Regions from separate parts of the Paraclostridium bifermentans genome, predicted to be linked through region 2. Evidence: a T-box and tRNA genes for the amino acid it is inferred to sense, from the RefSeq annotation. Region 2 holds a T-box; the other regions hold tRNA genes.
The links. A T-box is a leader RNA that pairs with one kind of tRNA and senses whether it is charged. The one in region 2 lies ahead of leuS (leucine--tRNA ligase), so its partner is inferred to be a tRNA-Leu.
Positions count from the first base shown of each region.

Region 1: it has a tRNA-Leu gene. The T-box ahead of leuS (leucine--tRNA ligase) is inferred to sense a tRNA for this amino acid. The anticodon was not compared.
Region 3: it has a tRNA-Leu gene. The T-box ahead of leuS (leucine--tRNA ligase) is inferred to sense a tRNA for this amino acid. The anticodon was not compared.

Region 1 covers NZ_CP079737.1:122,669-129,829, forward strand. Annotated here, with positions in the region: rRNA gene KXZ80_RS00850 (23S ribosomal RNA) at 1-1,705, shown strand, start outside; rRNA gene rrf (5S ribosomal RNA) at 1,832-1,948, shown strand; tRNA gene KXZ80_RS00860 (tRNA-Leu) at 1,954-2,042, shown strand; tRNA gene KXZ80_RS00865 (tRNA-Ile) at 2,052-2,128, shown strand; rRNA gene KXZ80_RS00870 (16S ribosomal RNA) at 2,255-3,756, shown strand; tRNA gene KXZ80_RS00875 (tRNA-Ala) at 3,815-3,890, shown strand; rRNA gene KXZ80_RS00880 (23S ribosomal RNA) at 3,986-6,900, shown strand; rRNA gene rrf (5S ribosomal RNA) at 6,962-7,078, shown strand.
Region 2 covers NZ_CP079737.1:667,863-675,023, forward strand. Annotated here, with positions in the region: gene nadD (nicotinate-nucleotide adenylyltransferase) at 1-104, shown strand, start outside; gene yqeK (bis(5'-nucleosyl)-tetraphosphatase (symmetrical) YqeK) at 107-670, shown strand; gene rsfS (ribosome silencing factor) at 853-1,206, shown strand; T-box leader at 1,238-1,433, shown strand; gene leuS (leucine--tRNA ligase) at 1,602-4,022, shown strand; gene ilvA (threonine ammonia-lyase) at 4,349-5,560, shown strand; gene KXZ80_RS03290 (RidA family protein) at 5,721-6,104, shown strand; gene sdaAB (L-serine ammonia-lyase, iron-sulfur-dependent subunit beta) at 6,226-6,900, shown strand; gene sdaAA (L-serine ammonia-lyase, iron-sulfur-dependent, subunit alpha) at 6,924-7,161, shown strand, end outside.
Region 3 covers NZ_CP079737.1:113,995-121,155, forward strand. Annotated here, with positions in the region: gene nrdG (anaerobic ribonucleoside-triphosphate reductase activating protein) at 1-169, shown strand, start outside; rRNA gene KXZ80_RS00815 (16S ribosomal RNA) at 624-2,125, shown strand; rRNA gene KXZ80_RS00820 (23S ribosomal RNA) at 2,270-5,184, shown strand; rRNA gene rrf (5S ribosomal RNA) at 5,311-5,427, shown strand; tRNA gene KXZ80_RS00830 (tRNA-Leu) at 5,433-5,521, shown strand; tRNA gene KXZ80_RS00835 (tRNA-Ile) at 5,531-5,607, shown strand; rRNA gene KXZ80_RS00840 (16S ribosomal RNA) at 5,734-7,161, shown strand, end outside.

The DNA of each region.
Region 1 (7,161 bases), 550 kb from region 2:
TGATAGGTAGGGGAGCTTCCTATGCAGGCTGAAGCATGACCGTAAGGACGTGTGGACAGTATAGGAGTGAGAATGTTGGCATGAGTAGCGAGACGTGGGTGAGAATCCCACGGGCCGTAAACCCAAGGTTTCCAGGGGAAGGTTCGTCCGCCCTGGGTTAGTCGGGACCTAAGCCGAGGCCGAAAGGCGTAGGTGATGGACAACAGGTTGAGATTCCTGTACCACCGATAATCGTTTGAGAGATGGAATGACACAGTAGGATAAGCTAACCACACTGTTGGTTATGTGTGGCTAAGTACTGAGGCAGTCAAGGCAGGCAAATCCGCCATGATAATGCTGGGGTACGATGGGGAGCGAAATTAAGTAGCGAAGTAGCTGATTTCACACTGTCGAGAAAAGTTTCTATCGAGATTAAAGGTGCCCGTACCGCAAACCGACACAGGTGGGTGAGGAGAGTATCCTAAGGCCAGCGAGAGAACTGTTGTTAAGGAACTCGGCAAAATGACCCCGTAACTTAGGGAGAAGGGGTGCCACGTTAGGGTTAACGCCCGAGGTGGCCGCAGAGAATAGGCCCAAGCGACTGTTTACCAAAAACACAGGTTTCTGCTAAGTCGCAAGACGATGTATAGGAGCTGACGCCTGCCCGGTGCTGGAAGGTTAAGGGGATCTGTTAGGATTTATCCGAAGCAGTGAACTTAAGCCCCAGTAAACGGCGGCCGTAACTATAACGGTCCTAAGGTAGCGAAATTCCTTGTCGGGTAAGTTCCGACCCGCACGAAAGGCGTAACGATTTGGGCACTGTCTCAACAACAGACTCGGTGAAATTGTAATCCCGGTGAAGATGCCGGGTACCTGCGACAGGACGGAAAGACCCCATGGAGCTTTACTGTAGCTTGACATTGAATTTTGGTGCTACATGTACAGGATAGGTGGGAGGCTATGAAATCGGGACGCCAGTCTCGGTGGAGCTATCCTTGGGATACCACCCTTGTAGTACTGAGATTCTAACCAGATACCTTGAATCAGGTATTGGGACACTGTCAGGTGGGCAGTTTGACTGGGGCGGTCGCCTCCCAAAGAGTAACGGAGGCGCTCAAAGGTTCTCTCAGCACGGTCGGAAATCGTGCGTAGAGTGTAAAGGCAGAAGAGAGCTTGATTGCAAGACATACAGGTCGAGCAAGGACGAAAGTCGGACTTAGTGATCCGGTGGTTCCGCATGGAAGGGCCATCGCTCAACGGATAAAAGCTACCCTGGGGATAACAGGCTTATCTCCCCCAAGAGTCCACATCGACGGGGAGGTTTGGCACCTCGATGTCGGCTCATCACATCCTGGGGCTGTAGTAGGTCCCAAGGGTTGGGCTGTTCGCCCATTAAAGTGGTACGCGAGCTGGGTTCAGAACGTCGTGAGACAGTTCGGTCCCTATCCGTCGCAGGCGTAGGAAATTTGAGGAGACCTGTCCTTAGTACGAGAGGACCGGGATGGACGTACCTCTGGTGTACCAGTTGTTCTGCCAAGGGCATGGCTGGGTAGCTATGTACGGAATGGATAAGCGCTGAAAGCATCTAAGCGCGAAGCCAACTTCAAGATAAGATTTCCCACCGTAAGGGTAAGATCCCAGGAAGACTACCTGGTTGATAGGTCGGAGGTGTAAGTGCAGCAATGTATGTAGCTTACCGATACTAATAGATCGAGGACTTGACCAAGATTATTTAATCTTACAAATGTTATTCAGTTTTTAGAGTATTAAGTAAAATATTGTTTTAAAAAAGTGTTGACAAATGCTTACTGAAATGGTATTATAATACTTGTTCAAAAATGAACTTACATAATCTAGTTATTACAGCAAAGAGGATACACCTGTTCCCATTCCGAACACAGAAGTTAAGCTCTTTAGCGCCGATGGTACTTGGTGGGAAGCTGCCTGGGAGAGTAGGACATAGCTAGGTGATGTGCCGAAGTGGCGGAACTGGCAGACGCACAGGACTTAAAATCCTGCGGGACTTACCTCTCGTACCGGTTCGATTCCGGTCTTCGGCACCATTATAAAGTGGACCTTTAGCTCAGTTGGTTAGAGCGCCCGGCTCATAACCGGTAGGTCCGGGGTTCGAGTCCCTGAAGGTCCACCACTTTAAGAACTTTGAAAATTAAACAGTAGGTTAATTATAAAAATTCTTTTTTAAAGAATTAAACACAAACAACCAAGCCAGATATTCAGATAATGATTAGCTGAGCGATGGACAACTTTTTAAATTATATTTGAGAGTTTGATCCTGGCTCAGGATGAACGCTGGCGGCGTGCCTAACACATGCAAGTCGAGCGATCTCTTCGGAGAGAGCGGCGGACGGGTGAGTAACGCGTGGGTAACCTGCCCTGTACACACGGATAACATACCGAAAGGTATACTAATACGGGATAACATATGAAAGTCGCATGGCTTTTGTATCAAAGCTCCGGCGGTACAGGATGGACCCGCGTCTGATTAGCTAGTTGGTAAGGTAATGGCTTACCAAGGCAACGATCAGTAGCCGACCTGAGAGGGTGATCGGCCACACTGGAACTGAGACACGGTCCAGACTCCTACGGGAGGCAGCAGTGGGGAATATTGCACAATGGGCGAAAGCCTGATGCAGCAACGCCGCGTGAGCGATGAAGGCCTTCGGGTCGTAAAGCTCTGTCCTCAAGGAAGATAATGACGGTACTTGAGGAGGAAGCCCCGGCTAACTACGTGCCAGCAGCCGCGGTAATACGTAGGGGGCTAGCGTTATCCGGAATTACTGGGCGTAAAGGGTGCGTAGGTGGTTTTTTAAGTCAGAAGTGAAAGGCTACGGCTCAACCGTAGTAAGCTTTTGAAACTAGAGAACTTGAGTGCAGGAGAGGAGAGTAGAATTCCTAGTGTAGCGGTGAAATGCGTAGATATTAGGAGGAATACCAGTAGCGAAGGCGGCTCTCTGGACTGTAACTGACACTGAGGCACGAAAGCGTGGGGAGCAAACAGGATTAGATACCCTGGTAGTCCACGCCGTAAACGATGAGTACTAGGTGTCGGGGGTTACCCCCCTCGGTGCCGCAGCTAACGCATTAAGTACTCCGCCTGGGAAGTACGCTCGCAAGAGTGAAACTCAAAGGAATTGACGGGGACCCGCACAAGTAGCGGAGCATGTGGTTTAATTCGAAGCAACGCGAAGAACCTTACCTAAGCTTGACATCCCACTGACCTCTCCCTAATCGGAGATTTCCCTTCGGGGACAGTGGTGACAGGTGGTGCATGGTTGTCGTCAGCTCGTGTCGTGAGATGTTGGGTTAAGTCCCGCAACGAGCGCAACCCTTGCCTTTAGTTGCCAGCATTAAGTTGGGCACTCTAGAGGGACTGCCGAGGATAACTCGGAGGAAGGTGGGGATGACGTCAAATCATCATGCCCCTTATGCTTAGGGCTACACACGTGCTACAATGGGTGGTACAGAGGGTTGCCAAGCCGCGAGGTGGAGCTAATCCCTTAAAGCCATTCTCAGTTCGGATTGTAGGCTGAAACTCGCCTACATGAAGCTGGAGTTACTAGTAATCGCAGATCAGAATGCTGCGGTGAATGCGTTCCCGGGTCTTGTACACACCGCCCGTCACACCATGGAAGTTGGGGGCGCCCGAAGCCGGTTAGCTAACCTTTTAGGAAGCGGCCGTCGAAGGTGAAACCAATGACTGGGGTGAAGTCGTAACAAGGTAGCCGTATCGGAAGGTGCGGCTGGATCACCTCCTTTCTAAGGAGTAATTACCTACTGTTTAATTTTGAGAGTTCTTAAATGAACTTTATATTGTGGGGGTGTAGCTCAGCTGGGAGAGCACTTGCCTTGCACGCAAGGGGTCAGGAGTTCGATCCTCCTCATCTCCACCATATTAGTACTTTGAAAACTGCATAACATTTAGTGATGATTAAATAAACCAATATAAGAGAAGAAAACTCTTTAAAAAATAACACTTTTAATAACTGGTCAAGTTATTAAGGGCGCAGGGCGGATGCCTTGGCACTAAGAGCCGATGAAGGACGCGATAAGCTGCGATAAGCTTCGGGGAGTTGCACGTAAACTTTGATCCGAAGATTTCCGAATGAGGAAACTCACTTAGAGTAATGTCTAAGTATCATTAAGTGAATACATAGCTTAGTGAGGGGAACCCGGGGAACTGAAACATCTAAGTACCCGGAGGAAAAGAAAGAAATTCGATTCCGTAAGTAGCGGCGAGCGAACGCGGAATAGCCCAAACCAGTGAAGTTTTCTTCGCTGGGGTTGCGGACACATCATCAACAAAGAGGTATCGTAAACGAAGAGAGTTGGAAAGCTCCGCTATAAAGTGTAATAGCCACGTAGTTGAAACGAGAAGACTTTAGATGTGATCCAGAGTACCACGGGACACGTGAAACCCTGTGGGAAGCAGGAGGGACCATCCTCCAAGGCTAAATACTACTTAGTGACCGATAGCGCATAGTACCGTGAGGGAAAGGTGAAAAGAACCCCGGGAGGGGAGTGAAATAGAACCTGAAACCCTGCGCTTACAAGCTGTGGAAGCACTTTATATGTGTGACCGCGTACTTTTTGTAGAACGGGCCAACGAGTTACGATAGTAAGCTAGGTTAAGTACTTAAGGTATGGAGCCGTAGTGAAAGCGAGTCTTAAATGGGCGTTAAGTTTGCTGTCGTAGACCCGAAACCGAGCGACCTATCCATGAGCAGGATGAAGCGAAAGTAAAATTTCGTGGAGGTCCGAACCCACGAGCGTTGAAAAGCTCGGGGATGACTTGTGGATAGCGGTGAAATTCCAATCGAGCTCGGAGATAGCTGGTTCTCCCCGAAATAGCTTTAGGGCTAGCCTCAAGGTTGAGAAATACGGAGGTAGAGCACTGAATATCCTAGGGGGCATTGCGCTTACCGAAGATTATCAAACTCCGAATGCCGTTATTTTATACTTGGGAGTCAGACTGTGGGTAATAAGATTCATAGTCGAGAGGGCAACAGCCCAGATCGTCAGCTAAGGTCCCTAAATGTAAGTTAAGTGGTAAAGGATGTGGGATTGCATAGACAACCAGGATGTTGGCTTAGAAGCAGCCACTCATTTAAAGAGTGCGTAATAGCTCACTGGTCGAGTGATCCTGCGCCGAAGATTACCGGGGCTAAAACTTACTACCGAAGCTACGATATCATTTATGATAGGTAGGGGAGCTTCCTATGCAGGCTGAAGCATGACCGTAAGGACGTGTGGACAGTATAGGAGTGAGAATGTTGGCATGAGTAGCGAGACGTGGGTGAGAATCCCACGGGCCGTAAACCCAAGGTTTCCAGGGGAAGGTTCGTCCGCCCTGGGTTAGTCGGGACCTAAGCCGAGGCCGAAAGGCGTAGGTGATGGACAACAGGTTGAGATTCCTGTACCACCGATAATCGTTTGAGAGATGGAATGACACAGTAGGATAAGCTAACCACACTGTTGGTTATGTGTGGCTAAGTACTGAGGCAGTCAAGGCAGGCAAATCCGCCATGATAATGCTGGGGTACGATGGGGAGCGAAATTAAGTAGCGAAGTAGCTGATTTCACACTGTCGAGAAAAGTTTCTATCGAGATTAAAGGTGCCCGTACCGCAAACCGACACAGGTGGGTGAGGAGAGTATCCTAAGGCCAGCGAGAGAACTGTTGTTAAGGAACTCGGCAAAATGACCCCGTAACTTAGGGAGAAGGGGTGCCACGTTAGGGTTAACGCCCGAGGTGGCCGCAGAGAATAGGCCCAAGCGACTGTTTACCAAAAACACAGGTTTCTGCTAAGTCGCAAGACGATGTATAGGAGCTGACGCCTGCCCGGTGCTGGAAGGTTAAGGGGATCTGTTAGGATTTATCCGAAGCAGTGAACTTAAGCCCCAGTAAACGGCGGCCGTAACTATAACGGTCCTAAGGTAGCGAAATTCCTTGTCGGGTAAGTTCCGACCCGCACGAAAGGCGTAACGATTTGGGCACTGTCTCAACAACAGACTCGGTGAAATTGTAATCCCGGTGAAGATGCCGGGTACCTGCGACAGGACGGAAAGACCCCATGGAGCTTTACTGTAGCTTGACATTGAATTTTGGTGCTACATGTACAGGATAGGTGGGAGGCTATGAAATCGGGACGCCAGTCTCGGTGGAGCTATCCTTGGGATACCACCCTTGTAGTACTGAGATTCTAACCAGATACCTTGAATCAGGTATTGGGACACTGTCAGGTGGGCAGTTTGACTGGGGCGGTCGCCTCCCAAAGAGTAACGGAGGCGCTCAAAGGTTCTCTCAGCACGGTCGGAAATCGTGCGTAGAGTGTAAAGGCAGAAGAGAGCTTGATTGCAAGACATACAGGTCGAGCAAGGACGAAAGTCGGACTTAGTGATCCGGTGGTTCCGCATGGAAGGGCCATCGCTCAACGGATAAAAGCTACCCTGGGGATAACAGGCTTATCTCCCCCAAGAGTCCACATCGACGGGGAGGTTTGGCACCTCGATGTCGGCTCATCACATCCTGGGGCTGTAGTAGGTCCCAAGGGTTGGGCTGTTCGCCCATTAAAGTGGTACGCGAGCTGGGTTCAGAACGTCGTGAGACAGTTCGGTCCCTATCCGTCGCAGGCGTAGGAAATTTGAGGAGACCTGTCCTTAGTACGAGAGGACCGGGATGGACGTACCTCTGGTGTACCAGTTGTTCTGCCAAGGGCATGGCTGGGTAGCTATGTACGGAATGGATAAGCGCTGAAAGCATCTAAGCGCGAAGCCAACTTCAAGATAAGATTTCCCACCGTAAGGGTAAGATCCCAGGAAGACTACCTGGTTGATAGGTCGGAGGTGTAAGTGCAGCAATGTATGTAGCTTACCGATACTAATAGATCGAGGACTTGACCAAGATTATTTAATCTTAATAAATGTTATTCAGTTTTTAGAGTACTAACTCTAAATAAAGATTATGCGGTTATTACAGCAAAGAGGATACACCTGTTCCCATTCCGAACACAGAAGTTAAGCTCTTTAGCGCCGATGGTACTTGGTGGGAAGCTGCCTGGGAGAGTAGGACGTAGCCGCGTAATCTTTTTTATTTTACGTGGATTTGTAGTGGTGGTTAGTATTAAGTTACATTTGAAGTCATAAAGCTGAGAAGATGCTTTAA
Region 2 (7,161 bases):
TAAGGAACCATATAAAAAATGGTAAATCTATTAAATATTTAATACCTGAATGTGTGGAATCTTATATTTATGAAAAAAAAATATATACAAATGGAGTTGAATAATTTTGGATTCGCAAAATTTAATAATTAAATTAAATGAAATGCTACCTAAAAATAGAATGTTACATTCTGAAGGTGTTGCTAAGTGCGCAGTAAAGTTAAGTAAGATATATGGATATGATGAAGAAAAAGCATATTTAGCAGGTATACTTCATGACTGTGCAAAGTATTTAAGCCAAGAACAAGTTGAGTATTATGTAAAAAAATATGAAATATACTTAGATGATTATGAAAAAGAAAATTTAGCATTGTCTCATAGTATAATAGGATCAGTTTTAGTTAGACATGAATTTTTTATAGATGACTTAGATATAGTAACTGCTGTTAGGTATCATACTACAGGAAGATCTAATATGGACATGCTAGAAAAAATTATATACATAGCGGATATAATTGAAGAAAATAGAAATTATCCTGGAGTAGAAGAACTAAGAGAGTTAGCTTATAACGGGCAAATGGATAAGGCGTTATTACAATCTTTCGATAATACTATAAAGTTAGTAATAGATAGAAAACAAATAATACACCCTAGAACAATAGAAGCTAGAAATTTTATTTTAGAAAAATAAATAATTTTTATAAAATAAATCACAATAAGTATAAATTAATAATAATATAGAATTAATAAATTGAAGAAGTGTAAATAATAGCGATAACATGTCAACACTAAGAATATAAATTTAGTATTATGAAGTTAGTTTTTTGTGGTATAATATAAAAACGCAAAAAATAAGGAAGGTAGGAATTTAATATGACGACAGTAGAACAAATGGTTAAAGTTATATATGATGCTATTGATGATAAACTAGGTAAAGATATATCTATAATAAAAGTAGGAGAAGTATCAAGTTTATGTGATTACTTCGTAATAGCTACAGCAGGATCTACAAGACAGGTAAAAGCGGTAGCTGATAATGTAGAAGATGAACTTACTAAATTAGGTATAGAATCAAGAGGTAAAGAAGGGTACGAAACACAAGAGTGGATACTATTAGACTTTGGAGATATAATGGTTCACGTATTTAATGAAGAAAATAGAGCATACTATAATCTAGAGAAAATGTGGAAAGATGCTCCATATGTTGATGTTGACACATTAGCTTAATAATTATATAATAATAAGATATAATTAAAAATCAAAATAGACTAGAGTAGTAAAATTAAATTTAGATTTCAGAGAGCTAGTGGACGGTGTGAACTAGTATTAAATTAATTTGAACTTGCTAGATATAATCTATTTAACCGTAGTTGGTATAAAGACTAGTACGAGAGGATTATTTTTTAAAAATAATCAATTAGGGTGGTACCGCGAGTAATATCCTCGTCCCTAAACATTAATTTGTTTAGTGACGGGGATTTTTTTATACGTGAAAATGTATAGCGAAGTTGTTAGATTAATCATTGAGGAAGCATTTAAAGTCCAAAGGACTTCATGCTAAGGAAATGATTGACCTAACAACGAGCGAGCTTTCGCGAAACAAAAAAATAGGAGGTAAAAAAATGAACGTTTATAAACCAAATGAAGTTGAAGCTAAATGGCAAAAAACTTGGGATCAAAATGAACAATACAAAACTGATACTAATGATACAACAAAACCAAAATACTACACATTAGAAATGTTACCATACCCATCAGGTAAAATACACATGGGGCACGTTAGAAACTACTCTATAGGTGATGTTATAGCTAGATTCAAAAAAATGCAAGGTTACAATGTTCTTCATCCAATGGGATGGGATTCATTCGGACTTCCAGCTGAAAATGCGGCTATAAAGCATGGAATACATCCTCATAAGTGGACTATGGAAAACATAGAAGACATGAAGGGTCAATTAAAATTATTAGGACTTAGCTATGATTGGGATAGAGAAATAGCAACATCTACTCCAGAGTACTACAAGTTCACTCAAGAAATATTCTTAAAGTTCTTAGAGCATGGATTAGCATACAAGAAAAAATCTTTTGTTAACTGGTGTCCATCTTGTGAAACAGTTTTAGCTAATGAGCAAGTTGTTCAAGGAGCTTGTGAAAGATGTGATTCAGTAGTAGTTAAAAAAGACTTAGAGCAATGGTATTTTAAAACTACTCACTTTGCAGAAGAGTTACTTCAAGATTTAGATACTTTAGATGGATGGCCAGAAAAAGTTAAAACAATGCAAAGAAACTGGATAGGAAAAAGTACTGGAGCTGAAATAACTTTCGATATAGATGGAAGTGATAAATCAGTAACAGTATTTACAACTAGACCAGATACAGTACACGGAGTTTCTTATATGGTTTTAGCTCCAGAGCATGATTTAGTTAAAGAGTTAGTTGCTGGAACTGAGTATGAAGAAGCTGTAGAAAAGTTTATAACTAAAATGTACACTATGACTGAAATAGAAAGAACTTCAAGCGACTTAGAAAAAGAAGGAATGTTCATAGGTAAACATGTTATAAATCCATTAAACGGACAAAAAGTTGAGTTATGGATAGCGAACTATGTATTAGTTGACTATGGAACAGGTGCAGTTATGGCAGTTCCAGCTCATGATGAAAGAGATGCTGAATTTGCAGCTAAATATAACTTAAACGTAGTTGAGGTTATAAATGAAGATAACATAATGGTAAACTCTGGTGAGTTTGATGGAATGGAAGCTTCAAAGGCATTTGATGCAATAATAGAAAAAATAGAAGAAATGGGAATAGGAAAGAAAACAGTTAACTATAGATTAAGAGACTGGTTACTTTCTAGACAAAGATATTGGGGATGTCCAATACCTGTAGTATACTGTGATGAGTGTGGATTAGTACCTGAGAAGAAAGAAAACTTACCTGTATTATTACCAACAGATATAGAGTTTACAGGTAAAGGTGAATCACCACTTACTACATCAAAAGAGTTTATGAATGCTACTTGCCCATGTTGTGGAAAGCCAGCTAGAAGAGAAGTAGATACAATGGATACTTTTGTTGATTCTTCTTGGTATTTCTTAAGATATATAGATGCTCAAAATACTAATGAGCCATTTAGTAAGGATGCAGTTAACAATTGGATGCCAGTTGATCAATATATAGGTGGAGTAGAGCATGCTATAATGCATTTACTTTACGCAAGATTCTTTGTTAAAGCATTTAATGAAATGGGAATGTTAGACTTCAAAGAACCATTTAAAAACTTATTAACTCAAGGTATGGTTTTAAAAGATGGAACTAAGATGAGTAAGTCTAAAGGAAATGTTGTATCACCACTTGAAATAATAGATGAGTACGGAGCTGACACTGCTAGATTATTCGTATTATTTGCAGCACCACCAGAAAGAGATTTAGAATGGTCAGAACAAGGTGTTGAAGGATGCTTTAGATTCTTAAATAGAGTTTATAGATTAGTTGATGAATTAGCTGATAAAGCTAAATGTGATGCTACTATGGGTGAATTAACTAAAGAAGATAAGGCTATGAGATTTACTATAAATGCTACATTAAAGAAAGTAACTGAAGACTTAAATGAGAAGTTTGGTTTCAATACTGCAATATCTGCATTAATGGAATTAATAAACGAAATGTACAAATATAAAGAGTTAGAAACTAGAAATGATGCAGTTATAAAAGAAGCTATAGAAACTATAGTTACAATAATAGCTCCATTTGCTCCTCATATAGGTGAAGAATTATGGACTATGATAGGTAAAGAAGGAAGTATATTTGATATATCTTGGCCAAAATATGATGAATCTGCTTTAGTTAAAGATGAAGTTGAAGTTGTAGTTCAAATTAATGGTAAAGTAAGAGGGAAATTAAGTGTAGCTGCTAATATATCAAGAGAAGATATGCAAGAAGCTGCAATGAATGATGAAAAGATAAAAGCTTTAGTAGAAGGAAAAACAATAGTAAAAGTAGTAGCTGTTCCTAAAAAGCTTGTTAATATAGTTGTAAAATAATAAATAAGTTATATAGAATAAAAAAAGGTCTTTTTAAAAAAGACCTTTTTTTATTTACATAAGTAAGCAATCTAACTAAAAAAATAAGGTGATTTTAAAATTTAAAATGAAAAAATCATTAAAAATAAAATTAAATTAAAAAAATATAAAAATTTTTTTAGGGGAAAAATAACAGGAAAACAGAGGAATCAACACGTTTGTAAATTTTTTGACAAATTGAAAAATTCCCAAAAAATGTTTTCCTGTTGATTTTTGATGGGAAAGTATATACAATAAAGATGTCAAACAATTATAAATTAAATCTAAACATTATGGGAGTGAGTAAAATGACAAGAGTTACATTACAAGATGTTAAAGATGCTAGAGAAACTATAAAAGACATAGTTAAAACAACTGATTTGTTAGAAAGCGTTAAGCTAAGTGAAAAGACTGGGGCAAACGTATATTATAAATGTGAAAACTTACAAAAGACTGGTTCTTTTAAAGTAAGAGGGGCTTGCAACAAAATAGCAAGTTTAACTGATCAAGAGAAGGCAAACGGTGTTATAGCATCAAGTGCTGGAAACCATGCACAAGGGGTTGCACTTGGAGCTAAACTAAGCGGAATAAAAGCTACAATAGTAATGCCAGCTACTGCACCACTTGCAAAAGTTACTGCAACTAAAGGATATGGAGCAGAAGTAGTTCAAGAAGGTTTAGTATATGATGATGCATATGCAAAAGCTGTTGAAATACAAAAAGAAACTGGAGCAACTTTCTTACATCCATTCAATGACAAATATGTTATGGCTGGACAAGGAACAATAGCTCTTGAAATATTTGAACAATTAAATTCAAATGTTGACACTATATTATGCCCAATCGGTGGAGGGGGAATAATAGCTGGTATAGCAACTGCAGCTAAAGCTTTAAACCCAAATGTTAAAATAATAGGTGTTCAAACTGCTAACATACCATCAATGAAAGAATCTATAGAACAAGGACATGTTACAACTGCATTTAAAGCTACTACAATAGCTGACGGTATAGCAGTTAAAACTCCTGGAGATCATACTTTTGAAATAATAAAAGAGTTAGTTGATGAAGTAATAGTTGTTGAAGAAACTGAAATAGCACAAGCTATGTTATTCTTAGTAGAAAACCAAAAATTAGTATCAGAAGGTTCAGGGGCAGTATCAACAGCTGCATTATTAAGCGGAAAATACAAGCCAGCTAAAGGTGAAAACGTTGTATGTGTAATATCTGGAGGAAACGTAGATGTTAACACATTATACAGAGTTATAGGAACTGCATTAACTTCAGAAGGTAGAAGATATGCATTCAAAACTAAAATACAAGATAAGCCAGGCGGATTAGCTGAGTTAACTCAAATAATAAGTGGATTAAATGCAAACATATTAAATGCAAATATGACAAGACCTCCAAAAGAAACTCTTGGAAGTTTATATCTTGAAATAGAGTTAGAAACATTCGACCAAGCTCATATAGATAAAATAAAATCAGCAGTAGAGTCTGCAGGGTTTGCAATAGAAGATTAATTTATGATATAATGGGTATATAATAAAAAAGTGAAATTATGCTTGCATAATTTCCACTTTTTTACTATATTCTGTATACAATATATACAATTTAGTAGTATAATATTACTGAAAAAAGTATAATATAAAAACAAAACCTATATAAAAGAAGGAGAGATTGATTATGAAACAAGTAATACATACAGAAAAGGCTCCTAAAGCAATAGGACCATACTCTCAAGCTATAAAAAATGGAAACATGGTATTCGTATCAGGACAAGTTCCATTCAACCCAGAAACTATGGAAATAGTTGAAGGTGGAGCAAAAGAGCAAGCTGCTAGATCATTAGAAAGCTTAAAAGAAATATTAGCTGCATCAGGAGCAACTTTTGCAGATGTAGTTAAGACTACAGTATTCATAAGTGATATGAATGATTTTGCTGAAATAAATGAAGTATACGCTTCTTTCTTCGGTGAAAACAAACCAGCTAGATCTTGCGTAGAAGTAGCTAGATTACCAAGAGATGTTAAAGTTGAAATAGAAGCTATAGCTATAGTAAAATAATAATAGACTTTAAAATGGCCATACCTCATTATAGGATGGTCATTTTATGAGTTAAGCGACTATTGGAAATCATTTACAAAACAAAAGAAAAAAGACAATTTGATGAAAAGAGGTATTATTAATGGCTAAAGATTATAGTGTATTTGATGTCGTAGGACCAAATATGATAGGTCCATCAAGCTCGCACACTGCAGGTGCTGCAAGATTAGGGAAAATGGCATTAAAAATAGCAGGTAAACCTGTTAAAGATGTTAAGTTCTATTTACATGGATCATTCGCAGAAACATACAAAGGACATGGAACAGATAAAGCATTAGTTGGTGGTATATTAGGATTCCAACCAGACGACGCTAGAATAAGAAATTCTTTCGATTTAGCTAAAGAATTAGGTGTAAGCTTTGAATTCATTAAAGCTAACTTAGGAGAAAACGAACATCCTAACACAGTTAAAATGGAAATGACTTTAGAAGATGGGTCTAAAGCAGAAGTTAAAGGAGCATCTATAGGTGGTGGAAACATTAAACTTACTGAAATGGACGGATTACCACTTGACTTTAACGGTTCTAGACCAGCAGTTATACTTGAAATAAAAGACATACCAGGAGCTGTATCTTTCGTAACTGGACTTCTTGCTCATAACAACAAGAATATAGCAAATATGTCTACTAATAAGCCAGCTGGAGCTGAGTATACATTCGTTACAATAGAAACAGATGAAGCTTTAGATGTTGATGTATTAGATCAATTAAGAAAATTTGAAGTTATAGCGAAAGCTGTAGTTTTAGACAAATTCTAATGAGTAAGGAAGGGTGACAGAATATGAAATACAACTTTACAAGCGGAGCAGAATTAATAGAAAAATGTAAAGAATTTAACATGACTATAGGTCAATTATGTTTAGAGAGAGAAGCTGAATTAAGCGGACTTTCTAAAGAAGAAGTAAGAGAAAAAATGGCTGTTAGTTTAGATATAATGAAAAAAGCTACTGAAAGAGCTGTAACAGAAGATATAAAATCTGTTGGAGGTTTAATAGGTGGAGAAGCTAAAAAATTAGAAA
Region 3 (7,161 bases), 550 kb from region 2:
TATAGATGTTTTGGTGGATGGAAGATTTATAGAAGCTAAGAGAGATATAAGTCTTAAGTTTAGAGGATCATCAAATCAGAGAATTATAGATGTTAAGAAAACATTAGAGCTTAAGAAAATATGTTTACATGATGAATATATGAAAGAAGATTTAGGAATAGCAAAGTAATAAATTAAAAAATAAGCATAAGTTCTGACTTATGCTTATTTTTTTCGCCTTTTTTCTTCAAAAGATTTAAAAATATCGAAAAATGAAAATAAATTAAAATATATACATATTTATGGTGGATAATGTGGATAAGTCTTGTAGATGTGAGTATATATGTACTTTTAAAACTGTAGATAATGTGGATAAAAATGTTGATAACTTGTTGAATACTTTCTTTATTAAAGTGAAATTAAAATATAATTAAAAAAAATAAAAAAAACTGTTGACTCTGTTTTAATTAGATGGTAAAGTATTACTTGTCCTTAAGAAACGGACGAAACACAAAAGAGAAAATGAACTTTGAAAATTAAACAGTAGGTTAATTATAAAAATTCTTTTTTTAAGAATTAAACACAAACAACCAAGCCAGATATTCAGATAATGATTAGCTGAGCGATGGACAACTTTTTAAATTATATTTGAGAGTTTGATCCTGGCTCAGGATGAACGCTGGCGGCGTGCCTAACACATGCAAGTCGAGCGATCTCTTCGGAGAGAGCGGCGGACGGGTGAGTAACGCGTGGGTAACCTGCCCTGTACACACGGATAACATACCGAAAGGTATACTAATACGGGATAATATATGAAAGTCGCATGGCTTTTATATCAAAGCTCCGGCGGTACAGGATGGACCCGCGTCTGATTAGCTAGTTGGTAAGGTAATGGCTTACCAAGGCAACGATCAGTAGCCGACCTGAGAGGGTGATCGGCCACACTGGAACTGAGACACGGTCCAGACTCCTACGGGAGGCAGCAGTGGGGAATATTGCACAATGGGCGAAAGCCTGATGCAGCAACGCCGCGTGAGCGATGAAGGCCTTCGGGTCGTAAAGCTCTGTCCTCAAGGAAGATAATGACGGTACTTGAGGAGGAAGCCCCGGCTAACTACGTGCCAGCAGCCGCGGTAATACGTAGGGGGCTAGCGTTATCCGGAATTACTGGGCGTAAAGGGTGCGTAGGTGGTTTTTTAAGTCAGAAGTGAAAGGCTACGGCTCAACCGTAGTAAGCTTTTGAAACTAGAGAACTTGAGTGCAGGAGAGGAGAGTAGAATTCCTAGTGTAGCGGTGAAATGCGTAGATATTAGGAGGAATACCAGTAGCGAAGGCGGCTCTCTGGACTGTAACTGACACTGAGGCACGAAAGCGTGGGGAGCAAACAGGATTAGATACCCTGGTAGTCCACGCCGTAAACGATGAGTACTAGGTGTCGGGGGTTACCCCCCTCGGTGCCGCAGCTAACGCATTAAGTACTCCGCCTGGGAAGTACGCTCGCAAGAGTGAAACTCAAAGGAATTGACGGGGACCCGCACAAGTAGCGGAGCATGTGGTTTAATTCGAAGCAACGCGAAGAACCTTACCTAAGCTTGACATCCCACTGACCTCTCCCTAATCGGAGATTTCCCTTCGGGGACAGTGGTGACAGGTGGTGCATGGTTGTCGTCAGCTCGTGTCGTGAGATGTTGGGTTAAGTCCCGCAACGAGCGCAACCCTTGCCTTTAGTTGCCAGCATTAAGTTGGGCACTCTAGAGGGACTGCCGAGGATAACTCGGAGGAAGGTGGGGATGACGTCAAATCATCATGCCCCTTATGCTTAGGGCTACACACGTGCTACAATGGGTGGTACAGAGGGTTGCCAAGCCGCGAGGTGGAGCTAATCCCTTAAAGCCATTCTCAGTTCGGATTGTAGGCTGAAACTCGCCTACATGAAGCTGGAGTTACTAGTAATCGCAGATCAGAATGCTGCGGTGAATGCGTTCCCGGGTCTTGTACACACCGCCCGTCACACCATGGAAGTTGGGGGCGCCCGAAGCCGGTTAGCTAACCTTTTAGGAAGCGGCCGTCGAAGGTGAAACCAATGACTGGGGTGAAGTCGTAACAAGGTAGCCGTATCGGAAGGTGCGGCTGGATCACCTCCTTTCTAAGGAGTAATTGCCTACTGTTTAATTTTGAGAGCTTATTGTTCTCAAAATTAGTACTTTGAAAACTGCATAACATTTAGTGATGATTAAATAAACCAATATAAGAGAAGAAAACTCTTTAAAAAATAACACTTTTAATAACTGGTCAAGTTATTAAGGGCGCAGGGCGGATGCCTTGGCACTAAGAGCCGATGAAGGACGCGATAAGCTGCGATAAGCTTCGGGGAGTTGCACGTAAACTTTGATCCGAAGATTTCCGAATGAGGAAACTCACTTAGAGTAATGTCTAAGTATCATTAAGTGAATACATAGCTTAGTGAGGGGAACCCGGGGAACTGAAACATCTAAGTACCCGGAGGAAAAGAAAGAAATTCGATTCCGTAAGTAGCGGCGAGCGAACGCGGAATAGCCCAAACCAGTGAAGTTTTCTTCGCTGGGGTTGCGGACACATCATCAACAAAGAGGTATCGTAAACGAAGAGAGTTGGAAAGCTCCGCTATAAAGTGTAATAGCCACGTAGTTGAAACGAGAAGACTTTAGATGTGATCCAGAGTACCACGGGACACGTGAAACCCTGTGGGAAGCAGGAGGGACCATCCTCCAAGGCTAAATACTACTTAGTGACCGATAGCGCATAGTACCGTGAGGGAAAGGTGAAAAGAACCCCGGGAGGGGAGTGAAATAGAACCTGAAACCCTGCGCTTACAAGCTGTGGAAGCACTTTATATGTGTGACCGCGTACTTTTTGTAGAACGGGCCAACGAGTTACGATAGTAAGCTAGGTTAAGTACTTAAGGTATGGAGCCGTAGTGAAAGCGAGTCTTAAATGGGCGTTAAGTTTGCTGTCGTAGACCCGAAACCGAGCGACCTATCCATGAGCAGGATGAAGCGAAAGTAAAATTTCGTGGAGGTCCGAACCCACGAGCGTTGAAAAGCTCGGGGATGACTTGTGGATAGCGGTGAAATTCCAATCGAGCTCGGAGATAGCTGGTTCTCCCCGAAATAGCTTTAGGGCTAGCCTCAAGGTTGAGAAATACGGAGGTAGAGCACTGAATATCCTAGGGGGCATTGCGCTTACCGAAGATTATCAAACTCCGAATGCCGTTATTTTATACTTGGGAGTCAGACTGTGGGTAATAAGATTCATAGTCGAGAGGGCAACAGCCCAGATCGTCAGCTAAGGTCCCTAAATGTAAGTTAAGTGGTAAAGGATGTGGGATTGCATAGACAACCAGGATGTTGGCTTAGAAGCAGCCACTCATTTAAAGAGTGCGTAATAGCTCACTGGTCGAGTGATCCTGCGCCGAAGATTACCGGGGCTAAAACTTACTACCGAAGCTACGATATCATTTATGATAGGTAGGGGAGCTTCCTATGCAGGCTGAAGCATGACCGTAAGGACGTGTGGACAGTATAGGAGTGAGAATGTTGGCATGAGTAGCGAGACGTGGGTGAGAATCCCACGGGCCGTAAACCCAAGGTTTCCAGGGGAAGGTTCGTCCGCCCTGGGTTAGTCGGGACCTAAGCCGAGGCCGAAAGGCGTAGGTGATGGACAACAGGTTGAGATTCCTGTACCACCGATAATCGTTTGAGAGATGGAATGACACAGTAGGATAAGCTAACCACACTGTTGGTTATGTGTGGCTAAGTACTGAGGCAGTCAAGGCAGGCAAATCCGCCATGATAATGCTGGGGTACGATGGGGAGCGAAATTAAGTAGCGAAGTAGCTGATTTCACACTGTCGAGAAAAGTTTCTATCGAGATTAAAGGTGCCCGTACCGCAAACCGACACAGGTGGGTGAGGAGAGTATCCTAAGGCCAGCGAGAGAACTGTTGTTAAGGAACTCGGCAAAATGACCCCGTAACTTAGGGAGAAGGGGTGCCACGTTAGGGTTAACGCCCGAGGTGGCCGCAGAGAATAGGCCCAAGCGACTGTTTACCAAAAACACAGGTTTCTGCTAAGTCGCAAGACGATGTATAGGAGCTGACGCCTGCCCGGTGCTGGAAGGTTAAGGGGATCTGTTAGGATTTATCCGAAGCAGTGAACTTAAGCCCCAGTAAACGGCGGCCGTAACTATAACGGTCCTAAGGTAGCGAAATTCCTTGTCGGGTAAGTTCCGACCCGCACGAAAGGCGTAACGATTTGGGCACTGTCTCAACAACAGACTCGGTGAAATTGTAATCCCGGTGAAGATGCCGGGTACCTGCGACAGGACGGAAAGACCCCATGGAGCTTTACTGTAGCTTGACATTGAATTTTGGTGCTACATGTACAGGATAGGTGGGAGGCTATGAAATCGGGACGCCAGTCTCGGTGGAGCTATCCTTGGGATACCACCCTTGTAGTACTGAGATTCTAACCAGATACCTTGAATCAGGTATTGGGACACTGTCAGGTGGGCAGTTTGACTGGGGCGGTCGCCTCCCAAAGAGTAACGGAGGCGCTCAAAGGTTCTCTCAGCACGGTCGGAAATCGTGCGTAGAGTGTAAAGGCAGAAGAGAGCTTGATTGCAAGACATACAGGTCGAGCAAGGACGAAAGTCGGACTTAGTGATCCGGTGGTTCCGCATGGAAGGGCCATCGCTCAACGGATAAAAGCTACCCTGGGGATAACAGGCTTATCTCCCCCAAGAGTCCACATCGACGGGGAGGTTTGGCACCTCGATGTCGGCTCATCACATCCTGGGGCTGTAGTAGGTCCCAAGGGTTGGGCTGTTCGCCCATTAAAGTGGTACGCGAGCTGGGTTCAGAACGTCGTGAGACAGTTCGGTCCCTATCCGTCGCAGGCGTAGGAAATTTGAGGAGACCTGTCCTTAGTACGAGAGGACCGGGATGGACGTACCTCTGGTGTACCAGTTGTTCTGCCAAGGGCATGGCTGGGTAGCTATGTACGGAATGGATAAGCGCTGAAAGCATCTAAGCGCGAAGCCAACTTCAAGATAAGATTTCCCACCGTAAGGGTAAGATCCCAGGAAGACTACCTGGTTGATAGGTCGGAGGTGTAAGTGCAGCAATGTATGTAGCTTACCGATACTAATAGATCGAGGACTTGACCAAGATTATTTAATCTTACAAATGTTATTCAGTTTTTAGAGTATTAAGTAAAATATTGTTTTAAAAAAGTGTTGACAAATGCTTACTGAAATGGTATTATAATACTTGTTCAAAAATGAACTTACATAATCTAGTTATTACAGCAAAGAGGATACACCTGTTCCCATTCCGAACACAGAAGTTAAGCTCTTTAGCGCCGATGGTACTTGGTGGGAAGCTGCCTGGGAGAGTAGGACATAGCTAGGTGATGTGCCGAAGTGGCGGAACTGGCAGACGCACAGGACTTAAAATCCTGCGGGACTTACCTCTCGTACCGGTTCGATTCCGGTCTTCGGCACCATTATAAAGTGGACCTTTAGCTCAGTTGGTTAGAGCGCCCGGCTCATAACCGGTAGGTCCGGGGTTCGAGTCCCTGAAGGTCCACCACTTTAAGAACTTTGAAAATTAAACAGTAGGTTAATTATAAAAATTCTTTTTTAAAGAATTAAACACAAACAACCAAGCCAGATATTCAGATAATGATTAGCTGAGCGATGGACAACTTTTTAAATTATATTTGAGAGTTTGATCCTGGCTCAGGATGAACGCTGGCGGCGTGCCTAACACATGCAAGTCGAGCGATCTCTTCGGAGAGAGCGGCGGACGGGTGAGTAACGCGTGGGTAACCTGCCCTGTACACACGGATAACATACCGAAAGGTATACTAATACGGGATAACATATGAAAGTCGCATGGCTTTTGTATCAAAGCTCCGGCGGTACAGGATGGACCCGCGTCTGATTAGCTAGTTGGTAAGGTAATGGCTTACCAAGGCAACGATCAGTAGCCGACCTGAGAGGGTGATCGGCCACACTGGAACTGAGACACGGTCCAGACTCCTACGGGAGGCAGCAGTGGGGAATATTGCACAATGGGCGAAAGCCTGATGCAGCAACGCCGCGTGAGCGATGAAGGCCTTCGGGTCGTAAAGCTCTGTCCTCAAGGAAGATAATGACGGTACTTGAGGAGGAAGCCCCGGCTAACTACGTGCCAGCAGCCGCGGTAATACGTAGGGGGCTAGCGTTATCCGGAATTACTGGGCGTAAAGGGTGCGTAGGTGGTTTTTTAAGTCAGAAGTGAAAGGCTACGGCTCAACCGTAGTAAGCTTTTGAAACTAGAGAACTTGAGTGCAGGAGAGGAGAGTAGAATTCCTAGTGTAGCGGTGAAATGCGTAGATATTAGGAGGAATACCAGTAGCGAAGGCGGCTCTCTGGACTGTAACTGACACTGAGGCACGAAAGCGTGGGGAGCAAACAGGATTAGATACCCTGGTAGTCCACGCCGTAAACGATGAGTACTAGGTGTCGGGGGTTACCCCCCTCGGTGCCGCAGCTAACGCATTAAGTACTCCGCCTGGGAAGTACGCTCGCAAGAGTGAAACTCAAAGGAATTGACGGGGACCCGCACAAGTAGCGGAGCATGTGGTTTAATTCGAAGCAACGCGAAGAACCTTACCTAAGCTTGACATCCCACTGACCTCTCCCTAATCGGAGATTTCCCTTCGGGGACAGTGGTGACAGGTGGTGCATGGTTGTCGTCAGCTCGTGTCGTGAGATGTTGGGTTAAGTCCCGCAACGAGCGCAACCCTTGCCTTTAGTTGCCAGCATTAAGTTGGGCACTCTAGAGGGACTGCCGAGGATAACTCGGAGGAAGGTGGGGATGACGTCAAATCATCATGCCCCTTATGCTTAGGGCTACACACGTGCTACAATGGGTGGTACAGAGGGTTGCCAAGCCGCGAGGTGGAGCTAATCCCTTAAAGCCATTCTCAGTTCGGATTGTAGGCTGAAACTCGCCTACATGAAGCTGGAGTTACTAGTAATCGCAGATCAGAATGCTGCGGTGAATGCGTTCCCGGGTCTTGTACACACCGCCCGTCACACCATGGAAGTTGGGGGCGCCCGAAGCCGGTTAGCTAACCTTTTAGGAAGCGGCCGTCGA